4 regions of the Rosenbergiella sp. YN46 genome follow, and region 1 is predicted to be linked to each of the others. Evidence: predicted binding sites of a transcription regulator. Region 1 holds the regulator's gene; each other region holds the start of a gene.
What was found. The regulator sigma-54, encoded in region 1, starts transcription at its own class of promoters, with help from an activator protein. The targets are predictions, from matches to a motif close to GTTGGCACANNTTTCGCTNT.
Positions count from the first base shown of each region.

Region 2: glnK (P-II family nitrogen regulator) is a predicted target of sigma-54. The motif match lies at 1,508-1,527, and genes of this name have one in related genera.
Region 3: V3W49_RS20980 (pyridoxal-phosphate-dependent aminotransferase family protein) is a predicted target of sigma-54. The motif match lies at 2,458-2,477, and genes of this name have one in related genera.
Region 4: glnA (glutamate--ammonia ligase) is a predicted target of sigma-54. The motif match lies at 2,067-2,086, and genes of this name have one in related genera.

Region 1 covers NZ_JAZHEE010000004.1:66,916-72,792, forward strand. The annotation lists gene V3W49_RS05090 (SDR family NAD(P)-dependent oxidoreductase) at 1-135, shown strand, start outside; gene V3W49_RS05095 (RbsD/FucU domain-containing protein) at 154-579, shown strand; gene npr (PTS phosphocarrier protein NPr) at 584-856, opposite strand; gene rapZ (RNase adapter RapZ) at 853-1,707, opposite strand; gene ptsN (PTS IIA-like nitrogen regulatory protein PtsN) at 1,774-2,259, opposite strand; gene hpf (ribosome hibernation promoting factor) at 2,335-2,622, opposite strand; gene rpoN (RNA polymerase factor sigma-54) at 2,645-4,078, opposite strand; gene lptB (LPS export ABC transporter ATP-binding protein) at 4,160-4,885, opposite strand; gene lptA (lipopolysaccharide ABC transporter substrate-binding protein LptA) at 4,892-5,434, opposite strand; gene lptC (LPS export ABC transporter periplasmic protein LptC) at 5,403-5,877, opposite strand, start outside.
Region 2 covers NZ_JAZHEE010000009.1:1,217-7,093, reverse strand. The annotation lists gene amtB (ammonium transporter AmtB) at 1-1,103, opposite strand, end outside; gene glnK (P-II family nitrogen regulator) at 1,129-1,467, opposite strand; gene V3W49_RS09330 (SmdB family multidrug efflux ABC transporter permease/ATP-binding protein) at 1,692-3,470, opposite strand; gene V3W49_RS09325 (SmdA family multidrug ABC transporter permease/ATP-binding protein) at 3,463-5,232, opposite strand; gene V3W49_RS09320 (Lrp/AsnC family transcriptional regulator) at 5,299-5,751, opposite strand; gene V3W49_RS09315 (PLP-dependent cysteine synthase family protein) at 5,875-5,877, shown strand, end outside.
Region 3 covers NZ_JAZHEE010000048.1:14,495-20,371, reverse strand. The annotation lists gene hpxK (allantoate amidohydrolase) at 1-1,166, opposite strand, end outside; gene V3W49_RS20980 (pyridoxal-phosphate-dependent aminotransferase family protein) at 1,163-2,398, opposite strand; gene hpxU (MurR/RpiR family transcriptional regulator HpxU) at 2,620-3,459, opposite strand; gene V3W49_RS20970 (gamma-glutamyltransferase family protein) at 3,614-5,197, shown strand; gene hpxX (oxalurate catabolism protein HpxX) at 5,210-5,392, shown strand; gene V3W49_RS20960 (AtzE family amidohydrolase) at 5,389-5,877, shown strand, end outside.
Region 4 covers NZ_JAZHEE010000020.1:13,589-19,465, forward strand. The annotation lists gene glnL (nitrogen regulation protein NR(II)) at 1-323, opposite strand, end outside; gene glnA (glutamate--ammonia ligase) at 580-1,989, opposite strand; gene typA (ribosome-dependent GTPase TypA) at 2,335-4,152, shown strand; gene V3W49_RS14425 (helix-turn-helix transcriptional regulator) at 4,478-5,344, opposite strand; gene V3W49_RS14430 (solute:sodium symporter family transporter) at 5,524-5,877, shown strand, end outside.

The DNA.
Region 1 (5,877 bases):
ATTCGCGGCATCCCGCTGGGCCGGGCCGGCAATCCGGACGATGTGGCACGAGCGATTGCATTCCTTGCCTCTGAATATGACGGTTTTATTTCCGGGGCGACCCTTGATATCAACGGCGGTATCTACCGAATGTAACAATCTGGAGCCACGCAGATGATTAAAGGCGTAATAATCCATCCACCGCTTTTAAGTGGTCTGGCCCGATGCGGCCATAAAACGCAGATACTGATTGCGGACGCCAATTATGCTTTCGTCACCCATGCGCCTGACAAGGCCCGGGTTATTTACCTGAATCTGGCGCCGGGCACCATTGGCAGTGTGGCGATTCTGGAAAAACTGCTGGCGGTGATTAATGTGGAACAGGCGATGATGATGGCCTGGCCGGAATCCTTTGTGAATACCGTCGCGCCAGCTTATCGCCAGCTGCTACCAGAGGGCTGTCCGGTCAGCTATCTTGAGCGCGATGCTTTCTATGAGCGCGTCAAAAACGATCGAACGCTACTGGTGTTGGCCAGCGGTGAAATGCGGCGCTTTGCGAATCTGCTGTTAACGGTTGGCCCCGTTACAGAAGAAGCATAGTCCGTTAGTCTTCGTCAAAACCAGCGTTAAACAGCGCGATAACGGCATTTAATGCTTCCTGCTCCTGGGGGCCGCTGGCTTCGATTTCGATGTGGCCGCCCTGAGCGGAATCCAGCATCAACAGGGCAATAACGCTGCTGGCTTCAGCTTCGATGCCGCTTTCATTACGCAGCAGCACTTCGGCGTCATAGCTTTGCACCAGCTCGAACAGCTTCATCGCCGGCCGGGCATGCATGCCCAGCCGGTTGGTGATTTCGACGGTTTGTCTGACGGTCATGTTTTTCGCTTTTCCAGAGTTCGATGGCGCGACTGTACGTTCTTGCCGCGAGAACGGAAATAGTCCGCCAGCTGTTCGGCGACATAGACCGAACGGTGTTTGCCTCCGGTACAACCGATGGCGACGGTCAGGTAGCTGCGGTTGTTGGTCTCCAGCATAGGCAGCCAGAGTTCCAGATAGCTGCGGGTCTGGTAGATAAAATTGTGGACTTCGGTATGCCTGTCGAGGAAGGCGGCAACGGGCTTATCCAGGCCGGTCATCGGGCGAAGTTTAGGATCCCAGTGCGGGTTCGGCAGGAAACGTACATCGAAGACGTAATCAGCGTCGATGGGAATGCCGTGCTTGAAGCCGAAGGACTCAAAGACCATGGTCAGCTCGCGCTCTCGCTTGCCCAGCAGCCGGGTACGCAGCATTTCCGCCAGTTCATGCACTGACATCTCTGAGGTATCGATAATCAGGTCGGCGCGGGAGCGCAGCGGCTCCAGCAGATCGCTTTCCCTGTCGATAGCGCTTTCCAGCGACAGGTTCTTACTGGAAAGCGGGTGCAGGCGGCGGGTATCGCTGTAACGGCGAATCAGCGTATTGCGATCGGCATCCAGGAACAGCAGCTGCGGCGAAAAAGCGCCAGGCAGGTTGTTCATCGCTCGCTCGAAGATTTCCGGCGATTCCGGCATGTTACGTACGTCGATACTGACCGCTGCTGAAATGCCGCGCTCCGCCAGCGTGTTGGCCAGTTCCGGTAGCAGCACGACCGGCAGATTATCGACACAGTAAAAGCCCATGTCTTCCAGCGCGCGCAGTGCCACGGACTTCCCTGAACCTGAGCGGCCGCTGACAATCATCAGCACCATGTGCAGTTTCTCCCCCCGTTAACCGGCTGCATCGCTGCGCAGCCGTGATTCCTGCCGGAATGTTTGTTATTCAGCATCCGGGTTTTCTTCAGTGATGATCTGATAAAGTTCTTCATCGCTTTGCGCTGCGCGCAGCCGGCGGCAGATGGTTTTGTCCGCCAGCCGTTTCGCCACCAGCGACAGCGTATGCAGATGCGTTTTGGTCTGATCCGCCGGAACCAGCAGTGCAAACAGCAGATCCACCGGTTGATTATCGATAGCATCGAAGGCGATGGGGGTCTCCAGTTTAATAAAGACGCCCACGGCGCGTTCAGTATCTTCTTCCAGCTTGCCGTGGGGAATGGCGATACCGTTTCCGATACCGGTACTTCCCATTTTTTCCCTGGTCAGAACTGCCTCAAACACGATCTGGGGGGCCAGTCCCAATTGTTTAGCAGCCAGTTCGCTGACTATCTCCAGCGCCCGCTTCTTACTCTGACACGGGACGCCACTTCGGGTACATTCCTGGTTAAGGACATTGCTCAGTTGCAGCGCTAAATCATTGTTCATCATAATTTCACCTAAGCCTTCTGCGGGAACGGCCCGCCGCAATGGCGAGCCGCACGGGTCACAGAAACGCCCGGACAATTAGTGTTGTTTCAGTTTATCTTTATGTTTGGTTAACTGCCGCGCCAGCTTGTCTACCAGGCCGTCAATGGCCGCATACATATCCTGAGCTTCCGCACTGGCGTGCAGCTCTCCGCCGTTGACGTGCAGCGTCGCATCCGCGACGTGGGAAACCTTTTCCACTTTCAACACAATATAGACCTGATTGATCCGATCAAAATACTGCTCCAGCTTGGCGAATTTAGGATTGATAAATTCACGCAATGCATCGGTGATTTCGACGTTTTGTCCAGTGATGTTGAGCTGCATAGTGTCTTCCTTATCTGTTGGGTCAGACCAGTTGTTTACGCTGGTTAGACGGAGGGATCGATAAAGACTCTCGGTACTTTGCGACGGTACGGCGCGCCACCATAATCCCCTGCTCGGAGAGCATGGCGGTGAGCTTGCTGTCGCTCAGTGGCTTGGCGGGATTTTCCGCAGCGATTAATTTCTTCACCAGCGCGCGGATCGCCGTAGAAGAGGCTTCGCCGCCTCCCTCGGTACTCACATGGCTGGAAAAGAAATACTTCAGCTCAAAAATCCCCCCCGGACTCTGGAGGTATTTTTGAGTGGTGACGCGTGAGATAGTGGATTCATGCATATCGACGGCCTGAGCGATATCAGCCAGCACCATCGGTTTCATATGCTCCTCACCATGCTCGAAAAAGGCCTGCTGCTGTTTCACAATACAGCGACTGACGCGCAGCAGGGTATCGTTGCGGCTCTCCAGGCTTTTAATCAGCCACTTTGCTTCCTGCAGATTACTGCGGATGAACTGGCTGTCGCTGTCGTTACGGGCATTGGTGCCCATGGCCGCATACTGCTGATTAATCTTCAGACGTGGAATGCTGTCGCTGTTAAGCTCCACTACCCAGCGCCCCTGGTGCTTGCGTACCAGCACGTCGGGGATAACATATTCCGGCTCGCTGGTTTGAATGGACTGGCCCGGACGCGGGTCGAGGGATTGAATCAGCCCAACGGCTTCTTTCAGGATATCTTCTTTAAGGCGTGTAACGCGCATCAGCGAGCGGAAGTCATGATTAGCCAGCAGATCGAGGTGATCGCTGACAATCAGGTGAGCCTCATGCAGGCGTGGGGTTTCCGGTGCGAACTGGGAAAGCTGGATCAGCAGGCATTCCCGCAGATCGCGAGCGGCGATGCCGACGGGATCAAAACGCTGAATGCGTTTGAGAACCGCCTCGACCTCTTCCAGGCTTACCTCTTCATCGCCCATGCCATCCAGGATGTCCTGAACCGTGACGGTGAGGTAACCGGTATCGTCGACAGCGTCGACAATAGAGGTGGCGATAGCGATATCGGTATCGGAGAAAGGCGTTAGTCCGACCTGCCACATCAGGTAGTCCTGAAGAGACTGGGTGGTTTCCCCCTGATAGATGGGAAGCTCATCGTCAACATAGTCAGTGCCGGTGCCTGAGGGCGTACCGGCGGTGTATATCTCGTCCCAGCTGGCGTCGAGCGGCAACTCTTCGGGCATGGAGTCCTGTTCCAGGGCATCCCGGCTGTCGAGCGTTTCGCTGTCGCCGTTTTCGCTGGTCGCAACTTCTTCGAGGGGATCGCTCTGTTCAAGCAGGGGGTTGCTTTCCAGCGCCTGGTTAAGCTCCTGCTGGAGTTCCAGCGTGGAGAGTTGCAACAGGCGGATTGCCTGTTGCAACTGGGGCGTCATGGCAAGCTGTTGGCTCAGCTTTAATTGCAAACCTTGCTTCATATTCAGAACAAGCTACCTCAGGTCAATGTGTCGATGAAACCGCGCGCCCGGTGGCGAGCGCGGCATCCAGTCCTTACCCTATCAGAGTCTGAACTCTTCCCCAAGATACACGCGTTTCACCTGGTCGTCCTTGAGGATCTCATCAGGTGTTCCATGGGCAATCAGGTGCCCCTGGCTGACGATATAAGCGCGTTCGCAGACGGCGAGCGTTTCACGGACGTTATGGTCGGTGATAAGCACCCCAAGGCCGCTGTCTCGCAGGTGTTCAATAATGCGTTTGATGTCGATGACCGAGATGGGATCGACCCCAGCGAAAGGTTCATCCAGCAGGATGAATTTGGGATTAGCCGCCAGCGCACGGGCGATTTCGACCCGTCGACGCTCCCCCCCGGAGAGGGACTGACCCAGGTTATCGCGCAGGTGTTCGATATGGAACTCTTCCATCAGCTCGTTGGCGCGGTCGGTGCGCTGTTCCGCCGACAGATCGTCGCGAATTTGCAGTACCGCCATCAGGTTATCGAAAACGCTCAGGCGCCGGAAAATAGAGGCCTCCTGAGGCAGATAACCGATGCCGCGGCGCGCACGGGCGTGCAGAGGCAGCAGGCTGATATCTTCATCGTCGATGATGATATTGCCGGCATCGCGCGGGACGATGCCCACCACCATGTAGAAGGTTGTGGTTTTACCGGCGCCATTAGGGCCGAGCAGACCGACGATTTCGCCAGACTCCACGGTCAGGCTGACATCTTCCACCACCTTTCGGCCTTTATAGGCCTTGGCGAGGTTCTTTGCAGTGAGTGTTGCCATACGAAATTAGTTACTCTTCTGGCCGGAATTGTTTTTATCCTGGAGCTGTGACGGAACCAGAACGGTTGTCACGCGTTTACCTTTCTCGCTGGAGGCCTGCATTTTCTGCTCCTTCACGAGGTAGGTTATCTTATCGCCCTTGATGTTGCTGTCGAGCTGCTCCAGATAAGCATTGCCGGTCAGGATGACGTAATCATTCTGGAGCTCGTAGCGCATTTTACTGCCGCGGCCTTTAACTGGTTTTCCGTTGTCCTGCATCTGGTAAAAAGTAGCGGGCTTACCATAGGCTTCCACCACCTCTTTGCCTTTTTCGCCGCCCGGGCGGGTGACTACCACTTTGTCGGCGTTGACCTTGATCGTACCCTGAGTCACCACCACATTGCCGGTAAAGGTCACCACATTGCCTTCCATATCCAGCGACTGCTGATCGGATTCAATATGGATAGGCTTATCGGTATCACCAGTAACCGCAAAGGCTGGAAGGGCGGCGGCCAAAAGCGTACCGGCCAGCAGGAGATTAAGGCTGTGTTTGTTTATTCTGGATTTCATATGAGGATCTAACCTTTTCAATCAGCTCGGCAGTTTTGCTGCGCAAATTTCCGCGCATCTTCAGGCCTTTAGAATTAAATGTGGTCCCGTACAGCGTGACGAGGTCATCGGAAGTAACATCCTGTGTCACAAGGTTTACCTGGGCGTTATCGGTCGTAATTTTACGCAATTGCGAATCTGGCGCCAGCGCGGTCACCACCACATTTCCGTACAGATACAGCATACGGTCTTTAGTCAGTTTGGCGCGATCGGCGCGAACTGACCAGGTTGCGGTTTTATTCGCATCGTTGGCGTCATAAACGGTCATCACTGGCAGAGTAAACCATGAAAGCTCGTCCGCAGAGAAATATTCCACGTGCTGAGCCACCAGCCGATAATTCAACGCCCCCGTAGGGTTGTAAACCACGGTGTCGGAATGCTCGCTCTTGTAGGTCGGCTCGTTG
Region 2 (5,877 bases), on a different contig from region 1:
ACGCCATCGGCAAAACCGGTACCGCCCAACGAAGTGGCGGTGAAGATGCCAGTCAGCACGCAGCCGATAATGCCGCACACGCCGTGGACGCCAAAGACATCGCAGGGATCGTCCACCCGCAGCCAGCGTTTCAACGCCGTTACGCCCCATAGCCCGGCCAGACCGGCAACAAGGCCGATAATCAGCGCACCGCCAACACCCACGGTACCGCAAGCCGGGGTAATGCCCACCAGCCCGGCGATGGCGCCAGAGCAAGCGCCAAGCAGCGACGGTTTGCCGCGCAGCGCCCACTCGCCGAAGATCCAGCCCAGAATCGCCGCTGCCGTGGCCACCACGGTATTCACAAAAGCCAGCGCGGCAATCTCATTCGCTGCGCTGGCGGAACCGGCGTTAAAGCCGAACCAGCCGATATAGAGAACCGCAGTGCCCATAAAGACCATCGGCAAATTATGGGGCTTAAAGGCCTCTTTGCCGTAACCCACGCGCTTGCCCAGCAGCCAGGCCCCAACCAGACCGGCAACCGCGGCGTTAATATGCACCACAGTGCCGCCCGCGAAGTCCAGCGCCCCATGAGTACCCAACAATCCACCACCCCACACCATATGGGCGATGGGTATATAGGAAAGCGTCAGCCACACCACCACAAAAATCAGTACCGCCGAAAAACGAATGCGTTCCGCCAGGGCGCCAACAATTAACGCCACGGTAATACAGGCGAAAGAGCCCTGGAAAGCCACGTGAATATACTGATAGAAGGAGCCGGTCAGGGCCGTCAGCTCAATCCCCTTCAGCATAATCTGGTCAAGATTGCCGAAAAAGGCGCCCCCTTCCCCAAAGGCCAGCGTGTAGCCATAAAGTACCCACAGTACGCAAACCATAGCGAAACTGACGCTTACCTGAGTCAGCATCGAAAGGACATTTCGCCCGCGCAGCAGCCCGCCGTAAAACAGCGCCAGTCCCGGTATCGTCATAAACAGCACCAGCGCGGTGCAAATCATCATAAAGGCGTTATCCGCCTTATCGGCTACGGCAGGCGCCGCCATCGCCAGACCCGGCGCCAGAGCCAGCGTGCAGCAGCCGATTTTTGAGGTCAGTTTTTTCATCTTAATTATCCCCATTCAAGGCCAGTCATAGTGCCGCTTCATCGGCTTCGCCGGTACGAATACGAATCACCCGCTGCAGCTCGGCGACGAAAATCTTGCCGTCGCCGATCTTGCCGGTCCAGGCGGCGTTTTTAATGACGTCCACCACTTCATCCACCTGATCGTCGGCAATGGCGATATCTATTTTGACCTTAGGCAGGAAGTTGACGCTGTACTCCGCGCCACGATACAGCTCCGCATGGCCCTTCTGGCGCCCGAAGCCCTTCACTTCCGTCACCGTCAGCCCCTGAATGCCGATAGAGGAGAGCGCCTCGCGCACCTCTTCCAGCTTAAATGGCTTAATGACCACCGTAACCAACTTCATAATTCCCCTCCGTCCGGGTAAAAGCCGCATACAAGGGGATAAAGCAAGGGACATGCCAAAACGCGTTATTCAACGCCAACGGCCCCCGGGTGGGGATTCAGATAGGGGGGAATGCATGACCGACATGCAGACTGAAAGACCACTGGAGGATATTGACGCACTATTATGGTGCGCAAAAACGGGGAACGGGGCGCCGGGTTAAGCGCGCGCCCCGGAATGGTGCATCAGGCAATCAGCGTCTCTTCGCGCCCGGCAGCCTGTAGTTCATCGCCCACCAGCTGCAGCTGATACATTTGCCAGTATCGGCCTCTGGCTTCCAGTAGCGCCTCGTGGGTACCGCGCTCTACCGCCCGACCGCGATGCAGCACCATGATGGTATCTGCCTCCACGATGGTGGAAAGACGATGAGCGATAACCACCAGGGTGGTATGCTCGCGCACCACCGCCAGCGCCCGCTGAATGGCCTGTTCAGTACCGGAGTCAATGCTGGCGGTAGCTTCATCAAGAATCAGTATCTCCGGCGGCGCCACCAGCACCCGGGCCAGAGCCAGCAGTTGCTTCTGGCCCACCGACAGGTTATTCCCCTGTTCGCCCAGCCGGGTCTGGATCCCGTCGCGCATACTGCGAGCCAAGGCATCCAGCTGCACCGTCTCCAGCGCCTGCCAGACCCGCTGTTCGCTGATATCACGTCCCAGAGTGACGTTAGCGAAGAACGTATCCGCCAGCACCACCGGGTCCTGCTGCACCATCGCTACGCCATGGCGCAATACTTCATGACTCAGGCTTTCCAGGCTACGACCATCCAGCAAAATCTCGCCGTGAGTCAGGGGGTAGTAGCCCATCAGCAAGTTAGCCAGCGTGCTTTTGCCGCTGCCGGTGTGCCCGACCAGCGCCACAAAGCCGCGCGACGGCACTTCCAGATCGATGTTCTTCAGTACCCACTGCTGGTCGCGGTAGGCAAAAGAGAGGCCGTGAATGGCGATACTGCCGCCTGCCAGCGGCCGGGTATCGTCGCCATAGCGCTGGCGTGGGCGATCCATCAGTTCGAAAACCCGCTCCCCGGCCACCACCGCCTGCTGTAGCATCGACTGTTGAGTGGTCAGCTCAATCAGGGGTTCATTAAGGCGTCCGAGGTAGCTGATAAAGGCGTACAGCACCCCGACTTCGATAGTGCCCTGCGGACTGAAGCCGAACAGGATCAGCAGGCCGCACAGGATCAGCGCGGAAAACAGGCTCAGCAGCGGACGCAGCAAAAAGCCGTCAAGCCGCAGGGTTTGCATTCGTGCCTGGTAGTGATTCCGGCTGGCGCGCCCCATTCGCTCGCCGAAGCGCGCCTGCTGGCGAAACTGCTGAATCACGCCCATGCCGTTAATCACTTCATTAAATCCATCGTTAATATCCGCCAGCCAGCTGCGTACCCGGCGCACGATGGGGGTGCTGTAACGCTGATAAATCAGCATCACCACCAGCACCGCCGGGAAGATGGCTATCGCCACCAGCGCCATACGCCAGTCCAGGCTGAACATCGCCACCAGCATGGCGCCTATCAGCGCTGCGCTACGCAGCACCGTCGCCACGACGGTAACGTAGAGATCGCGAATCACTTCAGTATCGTTGGTCACCCGGGAGATCAACTCCCCCACCGGCTGGGTATCGAAGGCGCTAATCGGCTGACGTAGCGCCGCATCCATCACGTCGGTGCGCAACTGTTGCACCACGCCCACCGCAGCGCGGTTAAACAGCAGCGCCTGGGCGTAGTGCAGTGACGCTGCCAGAATCTGCAGAAAGAGATAGAGCGCGGCCAGCCCCGCCACCAGTTTCACCGGCAACCGATGCTGGGCTACCATATTATCAATAAAATAGCTGATAAGCGCCGGACCGCTGACTTCCGCCGCTGCCGCGATCCACAGCATCGCCACCGCTATCATCAGGGGTCGACGCCAGGGTGAACCATAAGCCAGTAGTCGCTTCAGGGTCGGCCACAATTGACGCAGATTACGCATCCGTCGCCTCCTCGTCGACCGGCACTTCATCCAGTGCGGCCTCCAGTTGCTGATAGCGGTACATATCGCGATACCAGCCAGGCTGTTCCACCAACCGGTCATGGCGACCGCGCTGCGCCACCTGACCACGTTGCAGCACCAGTATCTCGCTGGCCGTCGTCAGGGCCGACAGACGGTGGGCGCTGACAATCAGCGTGCGCTCTTTACCCCACGTTTTCAGGTTCTGGAGGATCTGGTGCTCGGTGCGCCCGTCCACCGCCGACAGCGCATCGTCGAGGATCAGTATTTCAGCATCAAGCAACAGAGCCCGGGCAATAGCGATACGCTGCTTCTGACCGCCGGAGAGCATCACCCCGCGCTCCCCCACTTCGGTGTCATAGCCATTGGTAAGACGCAGGATATCGTCATGCACGCAGGCCAGCCGCGCCGCCTCTTCTATCTGCTGCCGGGTGGCGTCCGGGCGGCCCAGAGCAATATTAGCCGCCACCGTATCGGAAAACAGGAAAGGCCCCTGGTTCACCACCGCCAGCCGGGCGCGCCAGTCATCAATGCGCAGTGTGGTTAGCGCCATACCATGGAAACAAATTTCACCAGGATCGGGGTCGAAGTGGCGCTGAATCAGCGCCAGTATGCTGCTCTTACCAGATCCGGTCGGGCCACACAGCCCCAGCATCTGGCCGGGAGTCAGAGTGAATGCGATATTGGTTAGCGTCGGCGCAGCCGTTTCGGGATAGTGGAACGACTTCACATCCATCTGAAGCGTTCCCCGCCCGGCGGGTAGCGGCTGGTCGCCGTCGACAATCGCTGGCGCTTCTGCCAGCAGCGTCCGAATGCGGCTGTATGCGGCGCTGCCGCGTTCAACGATGTTAAACATCCACGCCAGCGCCAGCATCGGCCAAATCATCAGACCAAGATACATGGTGAAACTGGTCAGTTGCCCCAGGGTCAGCGTTCCCTGAATCACCATCCAGCTGCCACCAGCTACCGCCAGCAAATTGGCCATTCCGATGGCGATATAAATAGTGGGATCGAAGCGGGCGTCGATACGAGCCACCCGTAGGTTACGCTCGCCGGTATCGCGCGCTTCATCGGCGAACAGCGCAGACTGTCTGTCCTCCAGTCCGAAGGATTTGATCATGCGGATACTGGTCAGGCTCTCCTGAGTGCGATCGTTCAGGACGGAAAAAGCCGCCTGAGCCAGTTTAAAGCGCTGGTGCAGCATATCGCCATAGCGTTTAATCACCACCGCCATGACCGGCATAGGGAGCAGCGCCAGCAGCGTCAATTGCCAGCTGATTTGCGTGCTCATAACAATCAGTACCGCACAACCCATCACCAGCGAATCCACCAGCGTCAGCACCCCTTCCCCGGCGGCGAATACGACCCTGTCCACATCGTTGGTGGCCCGGGCCATCAAATCGCCAGTACGGTGACGCAGGTAAAAGGCGGGATTCTGGCGGCAAAGCTGGCGATAGAACGACTCGCGCAGCTCCACCGCCAGGCGATAAGAAGCGCCAAACAGCAGCACGCGCCAGAAGTAGCGCAGCAGATAGACCATCACCGCAATCAGCGCCATCAGACCAATCCACTTCAGGATTTGCCCGGTAGTGAAATGGCTTTCAGTCACGCCATCCACAATAACCCCCACCAGCCTGGGCGGGATCAGTTGCAGAATGGAGACCAGTATCAGCAGGGATACTGCGCTAAGGTAGCGCCGCCATTCGCGGAGAAAAAACCAGCTTAATTGAGCAAATAATCGCACGCGACAAATTCCTGATCTCGCCGACCCGCGGCTGGGCGCAACAGAACAAAAAAGGGTTACCCGGGTTCAAAGCGGCAACGCAGTGGTATATTTTATCTGTTCCATGGCGAAACTCGAAGTTACATCGCTCAGGCCCGGCACACTGTTTACCAGGCGTTTATAGAAGTCGTCGTAGCGCTTCATGTCCGCCACCTGAACCCGCATCAGATAGTCATACTCCCCTGCCATACGCCAGAAGCCCAGCACCTCCGGCATGGCGTCTACCGCCGCCACAAACTGGTTGTACCACTGACTGCTGTGCTGCTGGGTTTTGATAAGCACAAAGGCCGTTAGCCCCAGCCCCAGCTTTTCGGGATCCAGCATCGCCACCCGGCCCTGAATGATCCCCGACTCTTCCAGCCGCCTAAGGCGTTTCCAGCAGGGCGTTGTGGTCAGATTAACGGCATCTGCCAGCTCCTGCAAAGAGAGCGAACAGTCCTGCTGAAGCAGCGCCAGCAGACTGCGGTCAATTTTATCCATACAGCCGCCATAACAGAGAAATATTTTCTATCATGGTGGGCGTAAGGGGGCCAAATAGCAATCCTTTTTTCCGAACTCCGGAGTAAAGTAGCGCTGCACAAACAGACAAACGGATACCCAGCCATG
Region 3 (5,877 bases), on a different contig from region 1:
GGATGATGGCTAATCCCCCCCTTGCAGCGCACAAACAGCATACCGACCGGCCAGCGCCGCGCGATGGCGATAGCGTCATGCCCGGCGCCGCTGGGCAGCGACAGCACGCGCCCCTGTACCCGGGAAACCGCCTGCGTCAGCCGCTGCTGCAGCCCGGGATCGCAGCGCGTCGCCGCCATCCGGTAATACTCTTCGGCGCTAAAGCCCAGGCCGCGGCGCAACGCAATGGCATTCGCCTGATCCAGCAGCGCCCGCTGGAGCGCTTCCAGCGCATCATCCTCCGGCCCGCGAACGTCAAGCGACAGGGTGACCTCGCCGGGGATAACGTTCACCGCGCCGGGAGCGCAGCGCAGCGTCCCGATGGTCGCCACCTGCTGGCGACCATGCTGCGTTGCGATCTGCTCTACCGCCACCATCCACTCGGCGGCGGCGGCCAGAGCATCCTGGCGGTGAGTCATCGGCACCGTTCCGGCATGGCCCGCCAGACCCGTGAAGCGGCAGGTCAGACGCCGGGCGCCGTTAATCGCCTGCACCACGCCCAGCGCCAGCCCTTCCCGCTCCAGGCATGGCCCCTGCTCGATATGCAGTTCCAGCCAGGCGGCGATCTCTTCCTTTGCGCGCTCCGCCCGACCGATGTTTGCGCTATCCAGCCCTGCGTTTTCCAGCGCCTGGGCCACGCTTACGCCCTGCGCGTCCTGCTGCTGAAGCCATTCCGGCGGCCAGTCGCCGGTAAGACCCCGGCTGCCCAGAAGCGTAATGCCGAACCGGGTGCCCTCTTCATCGCCAAAGCCAACTACCTCTACCGCCATCGGCAACCGTCTGCCCTGGTCATGCAAAGCCTGAACGACTTCAATGGCGGTCAGCACCCCCAGCATACCGTCATAGCGTCCGGCGTCACGCACCGTATCCAGATGCGATCCCAGCAGCAGCGCAGGCGCCCCTGCCGACTCCCCCTCATAGCGTCCGCAAATATTGCCGACGCTATCCTGCCAGACCCGCATTCCCGCCTGTTCCATCCAGTGCCCCACCAGAGCATTGGCCTGGAGGTGCTGGGGCGAGAGATAAACCCGGGTCAGCGACCCGGGCGTTTCGCTGATGCCGGCCAGTTGATCGGCCCGCGCCATCACCCGGGCTGCGGCGCGAGCGGCGCTGATCGTTTCGCTCATGCCTGGCTCCCGTAGTGATCCCATGCTGCCTGGAGCCCGGCGCCCTGCGGCGTGACGAACTTCAGATGATTCAGCACCGATTCCAGGGCGCTCAGGGTGGTCATTACGCAAGACTTACGGGCGTTATAGCCCATAGTGCCAATACGCCACACCTTGCCGTGCAGCGGCCCGAAGGAGGTGCCGATCTCAATGCCAAAATCATCCAGCATCATGGCCCGCACCTGGTCGCCGTTAACGCCCTGAGGAATAATCACGCCGAGCACGTTGTTCATCTTGTGGTGCAGGCAGCCGAAAGTCTCCAGCCCCATAGCCTGTACCCCCTTCAGCAGCGCGTCTCCGTGCAGCTTATGGCGAGCGATGCCATTATCCAGCCCCTCCTGCAGAATCAGGCGCGCGCATTCACGGGCGCCAAACAGCGCGCTGGTGGCTTCGGTATGATGATTCAGTCGCTCCGGGCCCCAGTAGTCCATGATCATGCCGAGATCGAAATAGTTGCTGTAGATCATCTCGTCGTCGCCGTCCTGGTGGGCGTCGGTACGGATCCCCGCCTCCACGCACTTGCGACGCCGAATCACCTCTTCCATTGCCGGGCTCAGGGTAATGGGCGAAGTGCCGGAAGGGCCGCCAAGGCACTTCTGCATGCCGGCGGACACTGCATCCAGCCCCCAGGCGTCCGTTTCCAGCGGATTGCCTCCCAGGCTTGCGGTGGCATCGGTATAGAACAGCACGCCGTAACGCCGGCAAATCTCGCCCAGGTGCTCCAGAGGCTGGAGCATGGTGGTGGATGTGTCACCCTGCACTGTCAGCAGCAGCCGCGGACGCACCCGCTTAATGGCGTCTTCAATAGCATCTGGCGTAAACACCTGCCCCCAGGGCACTTCGATGGTATGCACCTCGGCGCGGCAGCGGCGGGCTATTTCACACAGCAGATGCCCGAAGCGGCCGAATACCGGCACCAGCACCTTATCGCCCGGGCGAATCGCCGAAGTTAAAATAGCCTCAATCCCCGCCCGGGAGGTACCGTCCACCAGCAGCGTCCAGCGATTTTCAGTGCGGAATACGCCGCGATACAGCGCCATGACCTCATTCATATAGTGAGTCATCGCCGGATCGTACTGACCAATCAGCTGACTCGACATGGCGCGCAGCACCCGGGGATCGGCATTGATCGGCCCCGGGCCCATCAGCAGACGCTGGGGCGGATTAAGTTGCGGGTATTGCGTAATATCCATGAGAGGTTCCTTTTATTCGGGTTCGCCGAGTTGAAACAAAAGATTCTTTACTGCCGTTCATTGCAACTAATGTGCCATCCCAGAATAGCCCAGGCCAGCGCCAGCCCGACTCAATAACTTAAGAATAACCAGCGTGGAGCGGGCAATGCCCGCTGTCATTCACACAGACCGGCATGAAAGAACCGCACTAAAAAAGTGCAAAGCACCGCCATGGCGCACCATCATCGCTGTTCCAGCTCGTCCAGTTGCTGGTAGAGATCGGCTATCTGGTGGATCCGCTGGCGGCCGCTATTCAGCATGTCATGCAGCAGTGCGTTAGCCAGCAGGTTAATCAGACTGTTGGCGCAGGCATAGCTGTCATAAGCTGAAACGCTGTCCAGCGGCGCGCACAGCCGCCAGCGGGCCAGAGGAAACAGACTACGGGCCTGAGGTTCGCAAATCAGCAGTACCGGCACGCCTGACTTTTGCAGTTGCTCCAGCAGCGGGCGCACGATACGCGGACGGCGGCGAAACGCCACCATCACCACCAGATCTTCGGGGGCGGCATCCACCAGCTCTTCGCTCAGGGTCTGACCCGGCTGGGGCAGCAGTTGAACCTGTCCCCGGGTCTGCAATAGCTGCTGGCGCAGATGCAGCGCCGCGGGCCAGGAATTACGCATCCCCACAATCAGGATCCGCCGGGCCGCAGCCAGCCCTGCGATGGCTCCGGCAAACTGCCCGGCATCCAGTTCGCTGGCCCAGCGGGTCAGATTCGCCATCTCCTGCTTGTAATGGCGCGCCAGCAGGGTGTTGCCCTGCACGGCGTCGCGATTATCGGTCAGGGGCATACCGCTCTGGCGCAGGGTGCGCAGCTCATCGCGCATCTCCCGGTATTTGTCATAGCCCAGGCGCTTAAACAGGCGGCTCACGGTAGCTTTGGAAACGCCGCTTAGCCTGGCCAGTTCGGCGCTGTTATAGCTAATCAGATCGTCGAAATGGTCAAAGATAAAGTCGGCGACCCGCTGCTCCTGCGGCGATAAAGCGCTGTACTGGCTCTTCAGCCGTTCATCCAGCTGTTTCATTCCCCCTCCTGTAACTTTCGTTTCATCGCTATCGTACAGTCAAAAGCCGTGCCAGGTGATAAAAATGCTGTGCTGAGACACTTGTCTCAATTGTGGAATAGCTTTTGCAGATGATTTTTATCACCCCACCTCCGTCAGATGATAAGGAGCAACGATGCAGAGCAATATGGCGCCCCACGGCATGGTCGTGACGCCACACCATCTGGCCAGCCAGAGCGCGCTTGCGGTGCTGCGCGACGGCGGAAGCGCCATCGAGGCAATGGTCAGCGCTGCGGCCAGCATCGCCGTGGTCTATCCCCATATGAACGGTCTGGGCGGCGACGGCTTCTGGCTGATTGTGCCGCCAGATGGCCCCCCCATCGCCATTGACGCCAGCGGCGCCGCCGGTTCGCTGGCGACCCCTGAGGCTTACGCCGGGATGAACCAGATCCCGCACCGCGGCCCGCAAGCGGCGCTGACCGTGGCTGGCACCGTCAGCGGCTGGCAGGAAGCGCTGGCAGTTTCCGAATCCCTGACCGGTCGCGCTCTGCCGCTGAGTCGACTGCTGGACGACGCCATTCGCTATGCCGATAACGGAATTCCGGTGACTGCCTCCCAGGCCAGCGCCACCGCCAGTAAGCTGGCCGAGCTGCGTGATGCCCCCGGTTTTAGCGCCGCCTTTTTGCTTAATGGCGAAGTGCCCCACACCGGCCAGCGATTTCGCCAGCCCCTGCTAGCCAACACCCTGCGCCAGCTGGCCCGGGAAGGGCTGGAAAGCTTTTATCGCGGCGAACTGGCAAAGTCCATCGCCGCCGATGCCAAACGGCTGGGCATGCCGATAACGCTTGAGGATCTGCAAAACCACCGGGCGCGCCGTCCCACGCCGCTGCGCCTGGATCACAGCCGGGGGACTATCTGGAATCTGGCCCCTCCGACCCAGGGGCTGGTTTCGCTGGCGATCCTCGGCATTACCGACCGTCTGGCCATGGCCGACGCCGATGAAGTCGACACCGTACATCGCATCGTGGAAGCCACGAAACAGGCATTTGGCCTGCGTGACGCCCATATTACCGACCCCCGTCACCTGCGCGTGAAGATACAGGATCTGTTAGCGCCTGAACGGCTGGATGCCATGGCCGCCGCTATCGACGCGAACCGGGCCGCCCCCTGGGGCAAGGGGAAAGGGCCTGGCGACACCGTCTGGATGGGGGCGATGGACAGCAGCGGCCTGGCGGTCTCTTTTATTCAGAGCATCTACCATGAATTTGGCAGCGGCGTGGTGCTTCCGGAAAGCGGACTGCTGTGGCAAAACCGCGGCGCCGCCTTTAGTCTCGATCCCGAACATCTGCTGGCGCTGGCGCCCGGTAAACAGCCGTTCCATACCCTGAATCCGGCCGCCGCCCGCCTGAAGGATGGCCGTACCCTGGTCTACGGCAGTATGGGCGGCGACGGCCAGCCTCAGACTCAGGCGACTCTTTTTATCCGCCACGTGATTCAGAACATGGCGCTGCAGGAGAGTATTCGCGCCCCGCGCTGGCTGCTGGGCCGCACCTGGGGCCAGTCTTCCGATTCGCTGAAGCTGGAAGGCCGGTTCAGCGCCGAAAGCGCGGCACGACTGCGCGCGCTCGGCCACGAGGTTGAAATGCTTGAAGCATTTAGCGAAGCCGTGGGCCACGCTGGCGCTATTGTGCGCCACCCCGACGGTTTGTTTGAAGGGGCGTTTGACCCGCGCAGCAACGGCAGCGCCGCCGGCTACTGACAGGAGAATCCGATGACCACTGAACAACAGGAAGCCTGGCTGGCCGCCATGGCGCAAAGCCTGGAGATAGAACTGGATGATGCCCGGCGCGCTGAACTGCTGGCGCGCTTTAGTCATATCGCCGCCATGGCGGCGCCGCTGATGGACTATCCGCTGGACGAACGGCTGGACATAGCGGGAGTATACCGACCATGAAACTTCAGGATCTGAGCATCAGCGAACTACGCGGCGCGCTGGTACGGGGCGAACTCAGCGCCCGGGAGATAGCAACCCGCACCCTGCACGATATCGAGCGCCTGAATCCACATATCAACGCCTGGACTGCGATCACCGCAGAACGCATGCTTCAGGAAGCGGAGCGCATCGACGCCCTGCGCCGCAGCGGACAGCCGCTGCCTGCTCTGGCGGGAACTCCCTGGGCGGCCAAGAATCTGTTCGACATTGCCGGGCATACTACCCTGGCAGGCGCCCGGCTGCTAAGCGATCGCCCTGCCGCCGCCCGGGACGGCTATGCGGTACGCCAGCTTCACCACGCCGGCGCACTCCTTTCCGGTATGGTCAATATGGATGCTTATGCCTACGGTTTTACCACTGAAAATAGCCACTACGGCGCCACCCGCAATCCTCACGATCCCGGGCGCGTCGCGGGCGGCTCCTCCGGAGGTTCGGCGGCGGCGGTG
Region 4 (5,877 bases), on a different contig from region 1:
ATTTCCAGCAGAATCAGGCCGTCCGGCATACGCTGCGCTGACAGTGAAAGAATATGAGCGCGACCGTCTATCACCAGCGTGACTTCATTATCGATAAAGCCCTGACCGGTGTTCAGGCTTTCGCGCATCAGTTCGATATTCAGCGAAAAATAGCGAAGAAGCTCCGGCAGCGGTGCGCCGAACAGTTTGCGCGAACTTTGCGCCAGCAACTGCTGAGCGGCGGGATTCGCATAATGCACGGCAAGCGAATCATCCACCAACAGGATGCTGTTCATCAGCGTATTCAGGATAAGCCCCGCATCGGGCAGTGTGCCATTTGCCATTGTTAGCCCCCTTCCAGCCATTGCACCATTTTAGTGCATACCGGTGTTCGCTTCATTAATAGCCTGGCCCCGGGGCGATATTATTTGCCGTTATAGCTCCGGGCGATCTCACTATCCTTATGAAAACAGGGTACTAATGAACCGTACACGTATTGATATGGGAGAAAAAAGCCCATCAGAGATGGGCTAAACGTTTCCACGGCAACAAAAAATCGGCTGCTGCGCCCGAAAGGTAGCGGGCGCAGCCAGTAACATCTTAAACGCTGTAGTACAGTTCGAATTCAACCGGGTGCGGCGTCATGCGAACGCGGTCGTTCTCTTCGCGACGCAGGGCGATGTAGGCATCGATCGCGTCGTTGGTGAAGACACCGCCCGCGGTCAGAAACTCACGGTCAGCATCCAGGGCTTCCAGAGCCTCTTCCAGAGAGCCGGCAACCTGCGGGATCTCTTTAGCTTCTTCCGGCGGCAGGTCGTACAGGTTTTTATCCATCGCTTCGCCCGGGTGGATCTTGTTCTTAATACCGTCAAGACCGGCCATCAGCAGGGCGGCGAAAGCCAGGTACGGGTTGGCCGCCGGATCCGGGAAGCGCACTTCGATACGGCGAGCCTTCGGAGAGGTTACCACCGGGATACGGATAGAGGCGGAACGGTTACGGGCAGAGTAAGCCAGCATAACCGGTGCTTCATAGCCAGGAACCAGACGTTTGTAGGAGTTGGTGCTCGGGTTGGTCAGGGCATTAATGGCTTTTGCATGCTTGATGACGCCGCCAATATAGTAGAGCGCCATTTCGGACAGACCTGCGTATTTGTCGCCGGCGAACAGGTTGTTACCGTCTTTCGACAGGGACATATGGCAGTGCATACCGGAACCGTTATCGCCAAACATCGGCTTGGGCATAAAGGTCGCGGTTTTGCCGAAGCGGTGAGCGACGTTGTGTACCACGTACTTATAGATCTGAATTTCGTCCGCTTTCTTGGTCATGGTGTTGAAGCGGGTCGCCACTTCGTTCTGACCGGCGGTGGCCACTTCGTGGTGATGCGCTTCAACTACCAGGCCCATCTCTTCCATGGTCATACACATCACGGAACGGATGTCCTGGGCGGAGTCTACCGGCGGAACCGGGAAATAGCCGCCTTTCACGCCCGGACGGTGGCCTTTGTTGCCGCCTTCGTATTGAGTGGAAGAGTTCCAGGCGCCTTCGATATCGTCAATAGCGACGTGAGAGCCGGAAATGGAGCTACCGAAACGGATGTCGTCGAACAGGAAGAATTCCGGCTCCGGCCCGAACAGCACGGTATCGGCAAGGCCGGTGGCGCGCAGATAGTCTTCAGCGCGCTTGGCGATAGAACGCGGATCGCGGTCATAGCCCTGAAGTGTGCCCGGCTCCAGAATATCGCAGCGGATAAGCAGCGTCGGCTCTTCATAGAATGGGTCGATCACGGCGGTTGACGGGTCCGGCATCAGTACCATGTCGGATTCGTTGATGCCTTTCCAGCCGCCGATGGAGGAACCGTCGAACATTTTGCCTTCTTCAAAGAAGTCCTGGTCCACCTGATGGGAAGGAATGGTGACGTGCTGCTCTTTCCCTTTAGTATCGGTAAAGCGCAAATCGACAAACTTTATTTCGTGCTCACTCAGCAGCGTCATAACGTGTTCAGCGGACATAGGTAACTCTCCCGGATTTGTCATTGTCGTCGTGGTACAACTTTTGTTTAAAGTGGCTTTTCGCCTTGTTATGGATAAAAGCGAAAAGCGTGCCAACTTTCACTTCGCCCCAAAAAGGCGCTATGATGCGCACCGCAGTGAAAAGGGCTGCACCACACTGAACATTATGCACTATAATGGTGCACTCAGAGGATGGCGGGGCACTAAAATGGTGCGCTTCCTTCTTTTTCTCTCTCCGTGAAAACGATCACAGACACCAAAAGAAAAAGGTTTTCTGCGATCTGTTCAGTCCTCCGATTAATCCGTGTACAATAACGCGCTATTTCTAATGCCTGAGGCAAAGTTGTGATCGAAAATCTGCGTAACATCGCCATTATTGCGCACGTTGACCACGGGAAAACCACCCTGGTCGACAAGCTGCTGCAACAATCTGGCACCTTCGGTGAGCGTAATGAGCTGACCGAGCGAGTCATGGACTCCAACGATCTGGAAAAAGAGCGTGGGATTACCATCCTCGCGAAAAATACGGCTATTAACTGGCGTGACTACCGCATCAACATCGTTGATACCCCGGGGCACGCCGACTTCGGTGGTGAAGTAGAACGCGTCATGTCGATGGTTGACTCTGTTCTGCTGCTTGTCGACGCAATGGATGGCCCGATGCCGCAGACCCGTTTTGTGACCGAGAAGGCCTTCGCCAACGGGCTGAAGCCGATCGTGGTCATCAACAAAGTTGACCGTCCCGGCGCGCGCCCGGACTGGGTTGTTGATCAGGTATTCGACCTGTTCGTCAACCTGGGTGCCACCGACGAGCAGCTGGACTTCCCCATTGTTTACGCGTCCGCGCTGAACGGTATCGCCGGTCTGGATCATGAAGACATGGCCGACGATATGACCCCGCTGTTCGAAACCATCGTTAAGCACGTGGAAGCGCCGAACGTTGATCTGAACGGCCCATTCCAGATGCAGATCTCCCAGCTGGACTACAACAGCTACGTGGGTGTTATCGGTATTGGTCGTATTAAGCGCGGCGTGGTTAAGCCGAACCAGCAGGTCACCATCATCGATACGGAAGGTAAACGCCGTAACGGTAAGGTGAGCCAGGTTCTGGGCCACATGGGCCTGCAGCGTATCGAATCTGCTTCTGCCGAAGCGGGCGATATCATCGCTATCACCGGCCTGGGCGAGCTGAACATCTCCGATACCCTGTGCGATCCGAATAACGTTGAGGCGCTGCCGCCGCTCTCCGTCGATGAGCCGACCGTCTCTATGTACTTCTGCGTTAACACCTCGCCGTTCTGCGGCAAAGAGGGTAAATACGTGACCTCGCGTCAGATTCTGGACCGTCTGAATAAAGAACTGGTTCACAACGTGGCGCTGCGCGTGGAAGAAACTGAAGACCCGGATGCCTTCCGCGTTTCCGGTCGTGGCGAACTGCACCTGTCTGTGCTTATCGAAAACATGCGTCGTGAAGGCTTCGAGCTGGCGGTATCCCGTCCGAAAGTTATCTTCCGCGAAATCGATGGCCGTAAGCAGGAGCCGTTCGAGCAGGTGACGCTGGATATCGAAGAGCAGAACCAGGGTTCCGTTATGGAAGCGCTGGGCCTGCGTAAAGGTGAACTGCGCGACATGCTGCCGGATGGCAAAGGCCGCGTACGTCTGGACTACATCATCCCGAGCCGTGGCTTGATCGGTTTCCGTACCGACTTCATGACCATGACTTCCGGTACCGGTCTGCTGTACTCCACCTTCAGCCACTACGATGACGTGCGTCCGGGTGAAATTGGCCAGCGCCAGAACGGCGTGCTGATCTCTAACGGTCAGGGCAAAGCGGTTGCTTATGCACTCTACAGCCTGCAGGATCGCGGTAAGTTGTTCCTGGGCCACGGCGCCGAAGTGTATGAAGGCCAGATAATCGGTATTCACAGCCGTTCCAACGACCTGACTGTGAACTGCCTGACCGGTAAGAAGCTGACCAACATGCGTGCTTCCGGTACTGACGAAGCCACCACCCTGTCTCCGCCAATCAAAATGACCCTGGAGCAGGCGCTGGAGTTCATCGATGATGATGAACTGGTAGAAGTCACCCCAACCTCAGTGCGTCTGCGTAAGCGTTATCTGACGGAAAACGAGCGTAAACGCGCTAACCGTTCTAAAGAGTAATCTTTTCCGGTACTGAAAAAGCCTCCGCTTGCGGGGGCTTTTTTTATGGTTCATCGCCGGGAAACTCCCTCTCCCGTTTCGGGAGGGGGCCGGGGTGAGGGTGACAGGCAGCTCCGGCGCCCGGTTTCAGAATAAAACCGGCAGAATATGACGATGCAGAGGGCAGTTCCGTTCATTGGCGGGAAACTCCCTCTCCCTTCAGGGAGTGTACGTTCCGGAACCGACATGAGAAAAATCACCTTAAGGTGAACGGAACCTTCTCCTGCGCTACATACTCACCCGGAAGCGGTACTTCAGCTTCACGACAATCCGCGATGAACCTTTTTTATGGCTCTCTGCGCCGGGTCAATGTGGAAGGCGCAACGCCGAATTTCTGCTTAAAGGCCTTGCTAAAATGAAAGGTATCAAAGAAGTTCAGCATATCCGCCACCTGGCTCACGCCGTGCCGTTCCTGTTTAAGCAGCGACTGCGCCAGTTCCAGGCGGGCATCCAGGTAGTATTCTCTGGGGCTCTTGCCGGTATAACGTAGAAACAGTCGCCGCAGATACTGCTCGCTGCACTGCATACGCAGCGCCATTTCGCTAACCGTCCAGCGCCGCTGAAGATCGGCATGGAGCGCGGTCAGCAGCTTTTCCAGGCGGATAAACTGCGGCTCCCGGGCGCCGTTGTGGGCAATCAGGCAGATCCACTGATAAATCATATGGGTCAGCGCGGCCACCGCCAGATTATTTTCCATCGATACCGGGCTCTGAATCAGCCGCTCCACCTCTTCCAGCTGGTGGTTAAATGTCTCGCCATTATATATTAGCGCCGGTTGTGATAACGGAATATCCATTGCGCCGGTGGGAATAAATTCCATCCAGTACTGTTCCCAGACCAGCCCGTCGCAATAATAGGATTTAATATCAGTGGGTTTTAGAAAAATAACGCAATTGCCATTAAGCGTAACCACTGAATTATCCTGGAGGATAACTTTACCGCTTCCCTGGAGCGTATAAATGGCTACCCAGGAGTTGGCAATCAGCGGTTTCCGTTTATCACGCGGCCAGCTGACCACGTAGTGGTTATCCGCCAGGGTATGCCATAGCGCCAGAAGAGCGAGGCCGCTTGAGATCACATTTTCTTCAAGAACCAGCGGAATATTATAGGTAGTTTCGGTTTTTACATCCGAAACGCCAGTTTTTCCATTCATTTTATTTCTCCGGCAGAGAATCATGCAGCCAACCTGGCAGAGAAACGTAACAGATTTTCCCCCAGCCAGGGAGATTATCAGGTCGTTTTGAGAATTCAGTCAGCCGCGCCCTTAAGCCGCCTTTTATTTCCTCTGTAGCCAGGCCATGCGGGGCATAACGATAACTAAAGGCCAATGAAATGAATATTCTGCAACTCGTGAGCTTTTTTGCTTTCACCCTGCTGGTGGCGCTGGTCACCTGGTGGAAGCTACGTAAAGATGATACCCAATCCCGACAGGGGTACTTCCTGGCCGGCCGCTCTCTGAAGGCGCCGGTTATTGCCGCTTCTTTGATGCTAACCAACCTCTCGACCGAACAGCTGGTGGGCCTGAGTGGCCAGGCGTACAAGAGCGGGATGTCGGTGATGGCCTGGGAGGTTATCTCGGCGATTCCGCTTATCTTCCTGGCGCTGATTTTTCTGCCGAAGTACCTGCAACGCGGTATCGCCACCATTCCTGACTTTATTGAAGAGCGCTACGATAAAACTACCCGC